3 regions of the Paenibacillus sp. FSL M8-0142 genome follow, and region 3 is predicted to be linked to each of the others. Evidence: predicted binding sites of a transcription regulator. Region 3 holds the regulator's gene; each other region holds the start of a gene.
What was found. Region 3 encodes Rex, which represses fermentation and respiration genes when NADH is low (regulators of the CRP and FNR family bind a similar motif). Its sites were predicted from a motif close to TTGTGAAATATTTCACAA; they were not measured.

Region 1 (4,290 bases), 260 kb from region 3:
AAGATACGGTCGAACATCATCAGCAGCAGGGCGATCGTAAGGACCGGGAATGCAAAAATGATGATGACACACGTAATCAGCACGGACCAAGTAAACATCGGCATGCGCATCAGAGTCATGCCTTTCGCACGCATCTTCAGGATGGTTACGATAAAGTTAACCCCCGTCAGCAGCGTACCGATCCCTGAGATCTGAAGCGCCAGGGAATAGTAGTTGTTACCGACTGTCGGACTGAATTCGATACTTGCCAATGGGAAGTATGCGGTCCAGCCGGCATCCGGGGATCCTCCAATCACGAAGGAGATATTGAACAGCATCGCTCCGGCAAAGAACAACCAGAAGCTGATCGCATTCAATTTGGGGAACGCAACGTCGCGCGCGCCGATCTGCAGCGGCACGACAACGTTCATGAGACCGAAAATAAACGGCATCGCCATAAACAGAATCATGATGACGCCATGGGTTGTAAATACCTCGTTATAGTGCTGTCCGTCAAGAAATTTCATATCCGGCGCAGCGGTCTGCGCGCGCATCATGATTGCGTCCACGCCGCCGCGGAACAGCATGATCAGTGCACAGATGATGTACATGACACCGATTTTCTTGTGATCCACGGTGGTCAGCCATTCCCGCCAAAGATATCCCCATTTCTTGTAATAGGTCAATCCGAAGAGGATTGCGAGCGAGACGAGAACAATGCTCACCATGGCACCGTAAATTAACGGTTCACCGGTAACGAAAAATTCGTCCCATTTCATAAAGGCCTAGCTCCTTTCTAGATGTATGAAGTCGATCGGACGCTTCGCATCAAAAGCTTCCAAATTAATGTCCATCATGTTGATGTGTTGAACTTTCTTCAGCCGGGGAAGTTGGCAGCGGCTCATCCGGATTGACGTTGCTCTCCCTGTCGAACTCCGTTTCTTCCGTTGTGGCAGGGTCCGGATGCAGCTCTTTATGTCCCTGGTGCTCTTCATTGCCGTTACTGTCGCCGCCATGATGATGACCTTCAGGCGGAGGACTGAACTCCAAGTGGTTGGTCGAGAAAGTCATTCTTCCGACATGCTCGGTTTTCAGAAGCTTGTTGAATTCGTCCTGTGTCAGCTCAGGAGCCGTATCCTTCACGTCCTTGACCCATTCTTCGTAATCGGCAGGCGACATCGCCAGCGCCTCGAATTCCATGTGGGCGAAGCCTTCGCCGCTGAAGTTTGCGTTCCGGCCCAGCATGGAGCCCGGCTCGTCGGCAACCATGTTCAGCTTAGTGACCATATCGCTCATCGCGTATTTCTGGCCGTGCAGCTGCGGGATCCAGAAGCTTGTAATCGGGCCGAACGAGTAGAGTCTGAACTCGATCGGTCGGTTGGTCGGGATGTTAACGTAATTGACGGTTTCGATCCCTTCTTCCGGATAGCTGAAGTGCCATTTCCAGTTGGATGAGGAAGCATAAATGACGAGAGGCTTCTGATTCTCGTAGCCTTCTGGCACTTTTTCAACAGCCACCGTTGTCTTAACCGTGACGACAGACAGGATCGCGACGATCACAATCGGGATGGCCGTCCACAGGATTTCCAGCCATTTGTTCCCTTCCTCGTGAGGAGGCTCATATCCCTCGTTGGATTTTCTCGCCCGGTATTTGGTGAGCATGAAGATGTAAAGCACATAAACTACAACCAAAATTCCGATCATCATCAGAATGGAGAATATGATTGTATCGGATAGGGTTCTGGCAGCCGGTCCTTTCGGATTTAATACCGTAAGCGAGCTGCATCCCGATAAGAGCAAGGTAAAAATTACAAACATTGCAAATAACGGCCCTTTTTTGTTCATGATGTACCCCTTTCCTTGAAACGGCTTCGTTCGATTCAATGTTCTTGTCACCTATATACTAGGAAGTTCTGCAATGCTTTGCAAAAGACATAAACAGGTTTTGCTAACATAAAAATCCAGATATTTGTCAATGTGTTTAACGTTATGTGTGCAAATTGTTACAAAACGAGGGGGCTATGAGAGAAATCATTGTAATGGCGCGGTTTTTCGGCAGTTCATACTTTGTTCAAAACTTCACGAGAGTTACCAGTTTCGTCACAAATCCGGGCGTGTTTTTGCTTGATTTAGAGGAGGAATACAACCTAGAGAGCCCTTTGTTTATAAGGCTCCGAGCGGGTATGTTGATTATTTCACAAACCATGGGGAGTCAAAGATTCGTTTCCAATTTGACGTGTTAACCGACCCTGGGGCGTATGATATGATCATGCTGAACTAGCAATTGGTAAAATAATGAATGGAATGATCGGTTGATTGGAATGTTTCCCAAGTGATCTACGGCATGAATCGTCCCGTCATGATAACATCATTCAATATCACAGGATCGATACAGCTGGGTATTGGCGATCCGACATAAAAAGGGCAACCGGAAGTCATTTAATCCGGCTGCCCTTCATTGTTATCCATCAATCCGATCCTCCAGCTGCATCAACCCGCGGATCATGCGGGAAAGACGCTGGAGCCCATCGCGCAGCTCCTCCATGGATGCATAGGCATAGGAAAGCCTGAGGTGCTGCCGGTCGTTCCGGTCGTAGATCATGCCGGGGTTAAGCAGTATGCCCTCCGCCAGGGCATGATCGAACAGGGACCGAATCGAGAGGGCCCGTTTGAAACGGAGCCATATGTAAAATCCGCCCTGAGGGCAGCTCCAATCCGCAAGCTCGCGATAATCCTCCTCCAATAAACGAAGGGTATAATCTCTGCGAAGCTTCAATACTCTGCGAATCCGTGTCAAATGCTCCTCATACAGCCCTTCTGACAGCCACTGCGCTACAGCATGCTGTGACAAGGCGCTCGAGCCGTAATCGGTCTGCATTTTAATGTCCGCCAGACGGTCAATGACCGGTTCCGGTCCGACAATCCAGCCGATGCGAAGGCCGGGACCTAGTGTCTTGGACATGCTTCCCAAGTAGAGCACAAGACCTTGCTGATCCCTTGCTTTTAACGGAAGCGGCGCCGGCTGCTCCAACCAGAGATCACCGTAAACATCATCTTCGATGACAGGAAGCCGTTCCCGGGAGCATAAATTCAGCAGCTCCTGCCGTCTTGCGGATGACATATGCGAGCCGGTCGGATTGTGGAAGGAGGGGATGGTATAAAGCAGTGAAGCGTTATGCTGCCGTTTCAATCGGCTGATCGACTCTGTCCGCAGCCCTTCCTCGTCCATGGGAAGCCCATGCATATGCACGCCTGCCGATTGGAATACATGAATGGAATTTAGATAGGACGGATTTTCAACGAATATGGTGGAGCCGCGGTGCAGCAGGCCTAATGAGATGAGCTGAAGCGCTTGGAGACCGCCGGATACGATCAAAATAGATGCGGGCGATGCGATAATCGCTTTGCTGCGCAAATAACGGCTGACGGCTTCTCGTAACGCCAGGCTGCCTTTCGGCTCGGAATAGCCTAGTGAAAAGGCTGCGGCATGGCTCCGGTTAAGCTTATCCAGCATCTCGCCGGCAGGCAGCAGTTCCGAAGAAAGCTCGCCCGTCCCGAGGCGAACGATGCCGGGATCGGCCTCTGCCTTATTGATGGCCTGAATCATCCGAATATTAGGCTGATAGAAGCCCGAGCTCACATATCGGTTCCAATCAGGCGAAGGTGCGGAAGACAGCAGATTCCAGGTGTTGTTGGCAACGACGGTTCCCCTGCCGGTCATGGCTTCAATCAAGCCGTCGGCAGCAAGCTCGCCCAGCGCATACACCACCGTGCTCCGGTTCACCCCGAACCGCTCGGCCAGCTCCCGCTGCGGTGGAATCCGGGTGCCGACAGGCCACTCCCCGTTCATAATCTTCTCTTTGATACGGTCATAAATTTGCTGATGAAGCGGTATGCCTGCTGACTTGTTCAAGCTCCATTCTTCTGACACAGTTACCCCAGCTTTCCGTATGGTGATTCCACTATTATATCGAATTGGTTGGGTGAAATGCCAACCAATTGGACGGAGACACCAGGGCAACCTTCCCCTACAATGAGGTAAAAATGGAGCTGGAGGCGTAATGAAATAAAATGGCCGGCGTTATTGTTCATGGATTTATATTGGCATTGGGTCTGATTCTGCCCTTGGGGGTGCAAAATGTGTTTGTATTTAATCAGGGGGCGGTCCAACCGCGACTTATTAGGGCGCTGCCTGTGATTATCACCGCAGCGCTGTGTGATACGCTGCTCATTACATTGGCCGTTATGGGAGTATCGGTGGTCGTTCTACAATACGATTGGCTGCGCATGACCATGATCACGCTCGGGATC
Region 2 (4,290 bases), 170 kb from region 3:
AAACTCTGGCCCAATCCCCAAGTACCAAGGGGAGTGTGATTTTCGACGAATCAATGAGTGCCAGAGGTCCAATGGTTGAAGAAATGCCCTGCTGGTGAGCCGTCAGCTTCTGGACACGGGCAACGCTATGGAGAAAAAGCATGTGCAAGATTTCCGTCGGGATTTCGCTGAGTTTCCGTGACAATTGGGCTGCGCTGATGCTGGGCAGATCGAGGATGGACCGAATTTCAGAGTGTGCATAAATTTGTTCTTCCATCTCGATATAGCTTTGCCAATGGTTGAGCTGAGCCAGAATGAAAATGAGAATGCTTTTGTTGATGGTGAGCTTCTTGGCGTAGCGATCGGCATGAAGGAGTCGATCGTGTACATCCAAAGGCAGTAAAGAAAGCAGTTGACGAACGACAGTGTTTTGGGTTACGTTATCCATGGTTTGGACTCCTTTTTAGAGGTCGTGGACAACGTGCTACGTCTTCTAAATTAGGAGCCTTTTTTTGTTTTGTCCATGAAAAAGATACAGGTAGTTACAGAAATAGTAACTTCAGCAAAAGTTGTGATAGGTTTTATGCAACGCTCATGCCCAAAAGGGACTTGTAGTGGCGCAATGAGCGCCAGAGGAGCAAACAAGTCCCCAAAAGGGACTTGTGAAGGCGCAATGCGCGCCACAGAAGCAAACAAGTCCCGAAAAGGGACTTGTAGTGGCGCAATGCGCGCCAGAGAAGCAAACAAGTCCCCAAAAGGGACTTGTAGCGGTGGAATGCGCGCCAGAGGAGCAAACAAGTCCCCAAAAGGGACTTGTAGTGGCGCAATGCGCGCCAGAGGAGCAAACAAGTCCCCAAAAGGGACTTGTGAAGGCGCAGCGCATGCCACGCAGGGTGACCAAGTCACCCTAGATCCGGCAGATTTCCTTCGGACACAGCTCGCAGTGGCAGATTTCCTGCAGCATCGACAAGTCTTTAATGACGATCAGCCCGCCTGCATACTCGATCGCTTCTTTTTTGCGGAGATCGCTTAGCATGCGGTTGACACTCTCGCGCGTGGCTCCGATCATGTTCGATAGGTCCGTATGGGTAATTTTTTTGTTGATCAAGGTGCTTCCGTCAGCCTGCTCCTGCCCGTACGTATTGCCAAGACGGATCAGCGTCGAGCACAGCGCCCCTGGTTTGCCGTACATCATCAGATCCCGAAATTTGGTCTGGGTAATCCGGTGGTGGACGCCCATCCACTTCATGAAATCAATCGCGAAGTCGCAATGCTGGCAAACCAGCAGCTCCAGATCCTTGTTCTCGATGACGCCGACCACGCTGCTTTCCAGCACTTCAGCCGAGTAGCTGTGGTTGCTGCTGATGAATGGATCGGCATGCCCGATCAGATCACCCGGATGATACATATATAGAATAAGCTCTTTGCCTTCATCGGTCGTTTTCGTTAATTTGATCCGTCCCTGCTTTACATAGTAAAGCTTGTCGGCCAAGTCGCCTTCCCAGAACAAATGCGAGCCTTCAGGTAGTGCGCGTTCCTTCATGGTAACCAGCAGACGGTTTCGATTTTGTTCCGAGAAGCACTGGATATTCCCTAAGCTTTCTAGTTCTAAAACGTTGTCTACAGTATTCATGTCGGTATCTCCTAACATCTTTAAATTTGATCAGTTCAATCTTGAATGATTTGTTACCTCCATTATAACGTGAAAAAAATCACTTGAAAGGGTATTTGGGAGGAAAATAGTGGCGATTTTTCAAACTTTGTGATCTAGTTCACGTATAGGGAGGATCCTCTTAACCTTTTCTCGGCCTTGGGCCACTCCGGTCGCGACAGATATCGGATAGCCAATTCCGAAGAGGATGTCATGAATCATAAAAATATATAGCCGAACCAATATTATGTGAAATAATTCACATAATATTATGAGACGCTATGTTACGATCGAACCGTAGACAACAGAAACCAATAAACAACCGCGAAAGCAACCAAACAGAAAATCATGGGAGGATGAGAGAGATGGCTGTAAGCAAAGCATCTGGAGAAACCAAAGCATCCGCAGAAACCAAAGTCAAAGAACAAACGGCTGAACAATACGTACAGGGCTTAATCGACCGGGCGAACCGGGCTCAAGCGCAGTTTATGGAGCTGGACCAAGAACAGGTGGACCGAATCGTGCATGCGATGGCGATGGCCGGGCTCGAGAAGCATATGCAGCTGGCAAAAATGGCGGTCGAAGAAACCGGACGCGGCGTATACGAAGATAAGATCATCAAAAACCTGTTTGCAACAGAGTACATCCATAACAGTATTAAATACGACAAAACGGTGGGCGTGATAGAGGATAACCCGTACGACCAGTTCCAAAAGATCGCCGAGCCGATCGGGATCATCATGGGGATCACCCCCGTAACGAACCCTACCTCAACCACCATCTTCAAAGCACTGATTTCGATCAAGACGCGCAACCCGATCATTTTCGGATTCCATCCGTCGGCACAGGCATGCAGCCGGGAGGCTGCTGCCATTTTGCTGGAGGCCGCGCGTAAGCATGGAGCCCCGGCGGATTGCATTCAATGGATTGAGGAGCCGTCCATGGAGAAGACCCATGCTTTAATGCATCATCCGGACGTGGCGTGCATATTGGCAACCGGCGGTTCCGCCATGGTAAAAGCGGCCTACAGCTGCGGCAAGCCGGCACTCGGCGTCGGTCCGGGAAACGTGCCGTGCTTTATCGAGAAGTCGGCGGATCTCGACCAGGCCGTGAATGACCTGATTTTATCGAAGACGTTCGACAACGGGATGATTTGCGCGTCGGAGCAGGCTGTCATTATCGAGGAGCCTGTGTTTGAGCAAGTGAAGAAGAAAATGATGGCGGCCGGCTGCTATTTTATGAACAAGGAAGAAACCGTGAAGCTGTCGGCTAAGGCCATGATATCCGACAAATGCGCGGTCAATCCGGCGATCGTCGGTCAGCCGGCGGTTAAGATTGCCGAGCAATGCGGCCTTGATGTCCCGGCAGGCACCAAGATTCTGGTAGCCGAGCTGGACGGCGTTGGGCCGGGCTATCCCCTGTCCGCGGAGAAGCTGAGCCCTGTGCTGGCGTGCTACCGTGTCAAAAACGCGCAGGAAGGCATCAAACGTTCGGAGGAAATGGTCGCCTTCGGAGGGATGGGACATACGTCCGTCATTCATTCGCATAATGAGGATGTGATCCGGGCGTTCTCGAGCCGCATGAAAACCTGCCGCATTCTGGTGAACCAGCCGTCCTCGCAGGGCGGAATCGGGGATATCTACAATACGAATCTTCCATCCCTGACGCTGGGGTGCGGATCGTATGGCCGCAACGCAACCTCTTCCAACGTAACGGCCGTTAATCTGATCAACGTGAAAAGGGTGAACCGCAGAACCGTGAATATGCAGTGGTTTAAAGTCCCGGATAAAATATACTTCGAAAAAGGCTCCACCCAGTATCTTGCCAAAATGCCGGGCATATCGCGCATTGCCATTATCACCGACCCGATGATGGTGAAGCTCGGGTACGTGGAGCGGGTTGAGCATTACTTGCGGCAGCGAAGAGCGCCCGTAGCGATCGAGGTGTTCTCGGAGGTCGAACCGGATCCTTCAACGACTACGGTTGAACGGGGAACCGAAATGCTGAACAGGTTCCAGCCGGACTGCATCATTGCTCTCGGCGGCGGTTCGCCGATGGATGCGGCGAAAGCGATGTGGCTGTTCTATGAGCACCCGGATGCCGATTTCAAAGATCTGAAGCAGAAATTTATGGATATCCGCAAACGGGTGTATAAGTATCCGAAGCTTGGCCAGAAAGCGAAGTTCGTTGCCATTCCCACCACATCGGGCACAGGCTCGGAGGTCACGAGCTTCGCCGTAATCACGGATAAAGTTTCCGGGCACACCAAATACCCGCTAGCCGATTACGAGCTGACGCCGGATGTGGCGATCATTGATCCGGAATTTGTCTACACGCTGCCGAAGACCGCCGTCGCCGACACCGGCATGGACGTGCTGACGCATGCCATCGAAGCCTATGTCTCGATCATGGCGAACGATTATACGGATGGGCTTGCCATCAAGGCCATTCAGCTCGTATTCCAGTATCTGGAGCAATCGGCGCTTACCGGCGACAAGCTGGCCCGGGAAAAAATGCATAATGCCTCGACGCTGGCCGGCATGGCCTTCGCCAATGCGTTCCTGGGCATCAACCACAGCCTTGCGCATAAATGGGGTGGTCAGTACCATACCGCACATGGCCGGACGAATGCGATCCTTATGCCGCACGTCATCCGCTAC
Region 3 (4,290 bases):
TTATATACAGTATCATATGCTATGACTAATAGATCGTTTTCTGTCTAATGAGTACAACAATGAGTATATCACATAATCTATACTTTTTCATGCCTTCCTGTGAAAATATTAAGAACAGTTTTTCCATATTTTTCAGACAGCGCTTACAAACCCAAAACAAAGAGGCTTCCTTGTACAATCGCGTACAAGAAAGCCTCTTTCCTGTATAACTGATTTATTGATTTGGAAGAATAATGTCCTCTCCGATCGCCTGTCCGTCCTGGAAGCGATAGAAGCGATAACCTAATTGGCCCTGATTCTCATATTGGAGCTGCCATGTATACTCGCCTTCATACATGACGGGGAGTAGCCGCTTGATCACAGCACCCGGCATCTCATTGCGAATCTGCTCGCGCATCTGCTCCTCGGACAATCCGCTGCTGAGCAGCACGGCCTGAACCGCATCCTTGCCTTCAACAGGAAGGTTATCATCCGTAAACTTCACCCAGACCATAATCTGCTGCTGGTCCTGATTCGTTCCCGTGATGACCCAATAATTGTTGTTCTCGCCCCATACCGATTTGTAGGTCTTATCCTTCGTCACCAGGCTGCCATGCTGACGAGCGGCTTGCACCGCCAGGCTCTCCTCATTCCACGTGTCCTTCATGACGTAGGAATAGTACAGCTGCACGCATAGCAGCGCCAGCAGCAGCCCGGATATACTAAGCAAAATCCACTTTGTTCTCTTTTTCAAACCGTCTGATCCTCCCCCTTAATCTGACCTAAAGGGTCGAAAGACGCTCGAATGAACGCTGGGCTTCACGGCGGATCCGTTCCTCATCCAGCGTGAGGCAGGAGCCGTGCTTAACCACCTGCTTGCCGTCAACCCATACATGCTCCACATCCTTGGCGGAGGCCGAGTAAATTGAATGCGAAATGTAGTCCGTGCGCGGCAGGAAATGCGCTTGATCGGTATCCAGTGCGATCATGTCCGCCTTCATCCCGACGGCCAATCTGCCTACGTTATCAAGAAATGCCGACCGTGCTCCATACTCGGTTCCCATTCGAAGCGCTTCGGCTGCCGGAATAGCCGTCGGATCGCCGCTGACGCCCTTGTGGATAAGGGCGGCCAGGCGCATTTCTTCGAACATGTCCAGGTTGTTATTGCTCGCTGGTCCATCGGTTCCAAGGGACACTGTCACACCTGCTTTCAACAGCTCGGGAACACGCGCAACACCGCTGGCCAGCTTCAGGTTGCTGCCGGGGTTATGGGATACCGCGACATCATGCTTAGCCAATATTTCAATCTCTTCGTCCGTCAAATGCACCGCATGCGCGACCAGCGTCGGACGCGAGAACACGCCGAGCTTCTCTAGATGGGCCACCGGACGCTGTCCGTAGTCATTCACATTCTGCTGCACTTCGGCTGCCGTTTCGGACATATGGGTATGAATCGGCAGATTCAAATCATGCGCCGCTTGAACGAATTTCTCAATGAAGTCTGGCGGGCAGGTGTAAGGCGCATGCGGCGAAATCATCGTCGTAATCCGGCCCTCCGCCTGACCGTGCCAGTCCTTTGCAAAGGCAATCGCCTCATCCAGCTTCTGCTTCTGTACTTCCGGAGGACACAGCCCGATGACGCCTCTTGTCAGCACTCCCCGCATTCCGGAGTCTTGGACAACCTTGGCGACCTGATCCATATGGTCATACATGTCAACGAAGGTTGTCGTACCGCCCTTCAGCATCTCGAGCACCGAGAGCGAAGTGCCCCAAAATACATCGTCGGCCGTAAACTTCGCTTCCATCGGCCACATTTTCTCCTGCAGCCAAACTTGCAGGGCCAGATCATCGCCAAAACCGCGAAGCAGCGACATGGCTGCATGTCCATGCGTGTTGACCAGCCCTGGAAGGAATAACAGATGCGTTCCGTCCATCACCTGGGTTTCTGCATCGACCTGAGGCTCCTCTTCCCCCAAATACGTGATGCGGTCGTCCTCCACAACCATATACCCGCGGAGAACCGGCTGTCCTTCCTGAAGCACGGCAAATGTTCCGTTCTTAACCATCCACTTCGTTGTCATGCTGCGCATCCTCCTTCCCATTGTCCAAATAGTAAGCCAGACTTTGCAGATCCGTCGTAAAATCCGCGGTGTGAATGCGGATATGAGGCGGCGCCTTCAGAATCGTCGGGGCAAAATTCAAAATCGCCTCGATTCCGGCGTTGATCAGCTGATTGGCTACGTTTTGCGCTTCAAAATCCGGTACCGTAATGATCCCGATTCGAATGCCGTATTCCTGGACCGTCTTGTCCAGCTCTTCCATCGGCTGCACCGTCAAGTTATTGATCTTCAGCCCGATTTTCGGAGGATACGAATCGAAAATCGCCACAATCTTCATATTATCTTTCAGAAACGCGTTGTAATTGGATAGCGCATGTCCGAGATTGCCCGCACCCACCAGCGCTACGTTGATCTTCTGGTCTAGCTTCAAGATTTGGCGGATTTTCTCAATGAGATAGGAGACATCATAACCGATGCCCTTCCGGCCGAAATCCCCGAAATAGGCCAAATCCTTGCGGATTTGGGCCGGGTTCAGGTCGAGCTTCTGCCCAAGCTCCTGTGAGGAGACGGTGGACACCTCCCGCTTATGAAGCTCATTCAAATAGCGCAAATAGACTGGCAATCTGCGGACTACGGCCTCTGAAATTTTATCCGATTTCATGCATGCTCCCCCTATTAATAGGATGATAGTTCATCGCTTCCAATATAAAGCCTTGCTCCCCTTTAGGTTCACTCTTTTTCATTCTCCCTTTCCTCAAGCCACTGCGCAATACGGGGGACGATCCCCTCGGTCGGCATATGCTCCATTTTCGGTCCGGGCAGGGAATACAAGAAGTATTTTCCATAATACGATTCGATTACCCGGGTATCGTAGACGATCACGATTCCCTTATCGTGGGCGGTCCGAACAAGCCGCCCGAAGCCCTGCTTGAAACGGATGACCGCTTGCGGCACCGACAGCTTCATGAACGGGTTCCTCTTCTGCTGCTGCAGCAGCTCGCTCTTCGCCTCGACCAGCGGATGGTTGGGCGGCTGGAACGGCAGCCGGACAATCGCCAGGCAGGTCAGCGCTTCTCCGGGAATGTCAACACCCTCCCAGAAGGAGCTGGTCCCGAGCAGAACCGACGCGCTGCTATCCTGGAACCGGCGTATCAGCTTCGTACGGCTCGTACCATCCATTCCCTGACCAAGCACCGTAATATCGCTGGCAGCCAGCGCTTCCTTCAGCGGCTCGTGCACCTGACGAAGCATCCGGTACGACGTAAACAGGACGAGCATACGACCTTGGGTAGCTATTGCCGCTTCAGAGAGCGACTTCACGAGCGTATCCACAAATACCGCATCCCCCACGGAGCCCTTCACGCTTGGAAAATCCCGCGGAATGACAAGAAGCGCCTGCTCCCTGTAATTGAACGGGGACGGCAGCTGAACCGTGTTCAGATTCCCTGCGTCCGCCGCCTCCTGGAGCCCTAGATTATCGATCATGAATTGAAACGATTTATCGACCGACAGCGTCGCCGATGTCAGAATCACGCTCCGCTTCTTGTCAAAAAACAATTCCTTCAAATGCTTGCTCACATCAACGGGCACGGCATAGAGCTGCAGCGACTTGCTGCGGAAATTGCCGTTGGCCTCCATCCAGTATACGGTGCCTTCGTCATTCAGAGCCATGAAGGACCGCAAATCCTCGCGATGCGCAGCCAGATCCTTAAACAAGCCCGACAGGTCAGTCAGCAGGCTGTCCGCACTGTAATCGTCAAGCTCTTCCTTCATCTCGGCGATCAGCTTGTCTCCCTTGCGAACGACGTCTCCCAGCGTCACGTGAATCTGCTGTTCCAGCTCGGCGAGCGCTCCCCAATCCTTCGGCTTCTTCGCAGGCGAGAGCCGCAGCGTGTATTGCCCGGCATCTCCAGGAGAAGCATCGCCGCGTTCCGGAAGCAGGCCGAACAGCTGGTCGCTGAGTCGGTCCCAAGTTTCTTTCACCGTGATCAGATCAGGATAGATCCGGTCGATGACCGCCGACCATTCCCCGGATTTCTCATGGGGAGAAGCCTGGAGCAGCTGCCGCAGCGCAGGGAGCTGCCCGCTTCGGCTGTCCTTGTATAGACGCGTCAATGTATGAACCACCGTAAAATATTTCATCTGCAGCCCGAGATGCTTGCCGGCCACATCCTCCAAATGATGGGCTTCGTCGATGACGAGCCGCTCGTAGCTCGGAAGCAGCTGGTGGTTCGCTTTTACATCGGTAAAC

Region 1: the regulator Rex is predicted to act here: its motif matches at 2,047-2,064, upstream of qoxA (cytochrome aa3 quinol oxidase subunit II).
Region 2: the regulator Rex is predicted to act here: its motif matches at 1,878-1,895, upstream of adhE (bifunctional acetaldehyde-CoA/alcohol dehydrogenase).

Annotation. Positions count from the first base shown of each region.
Region 1 covers NZ_CP152008.1:3,850,290-3,854,579, reverse strand. The annotation lists gene qoxB (cytochrome aa3 quinol oxidase subunit I) at 1-758, opposite strand, end outside; gene qoxA (cytochrome aa3 quinol oxidase subunit II) at 823-1,824, opposite strand; gene NSQ46_RS17715 (PLP-dependent aminotransferase family protein) at 2,441-3,910, opposite strand; gene NSQ46_RS17710 (LysE/ArgO family amino acid transporter) at 4,051-4,290, shown strand, end outside.
Region 2 covers NZ_CP152008.1:4,276,902-4,281,191, reverse strand. The annotation lists gene NSQ46_RS19815 (IS4 family transposase) at 1-427, opposite strand, end outside; gene NSQ46_RS19810 (Crp/Fnr family transcriptional regulator) at 887-1,612, opposite strand; gene adhE (bifunctional acetaldehyde-CoA/alcohol dehydrogenase) at 1,996-4,290, shown strand, end outside.
Region 3 covers NZ_CP152008.1:4,106,885-4,111,174, forward strand. The annotation lists gene NSQ46_RS18895 (DUF5590 domain-containing protein) at 215-733, opposite strand; gene NSQ46_RS18900 (amidohydrolase) at 762-2,060, opposite strand; gene NSQ46_RS18905 (redox-sensing transcriptional repressor Rex) at 2,038-2,700, opposite strand; gene dinG (ATP-dependent DNA helicase DinG) at 2,769-4,290, opposite strand, start outside.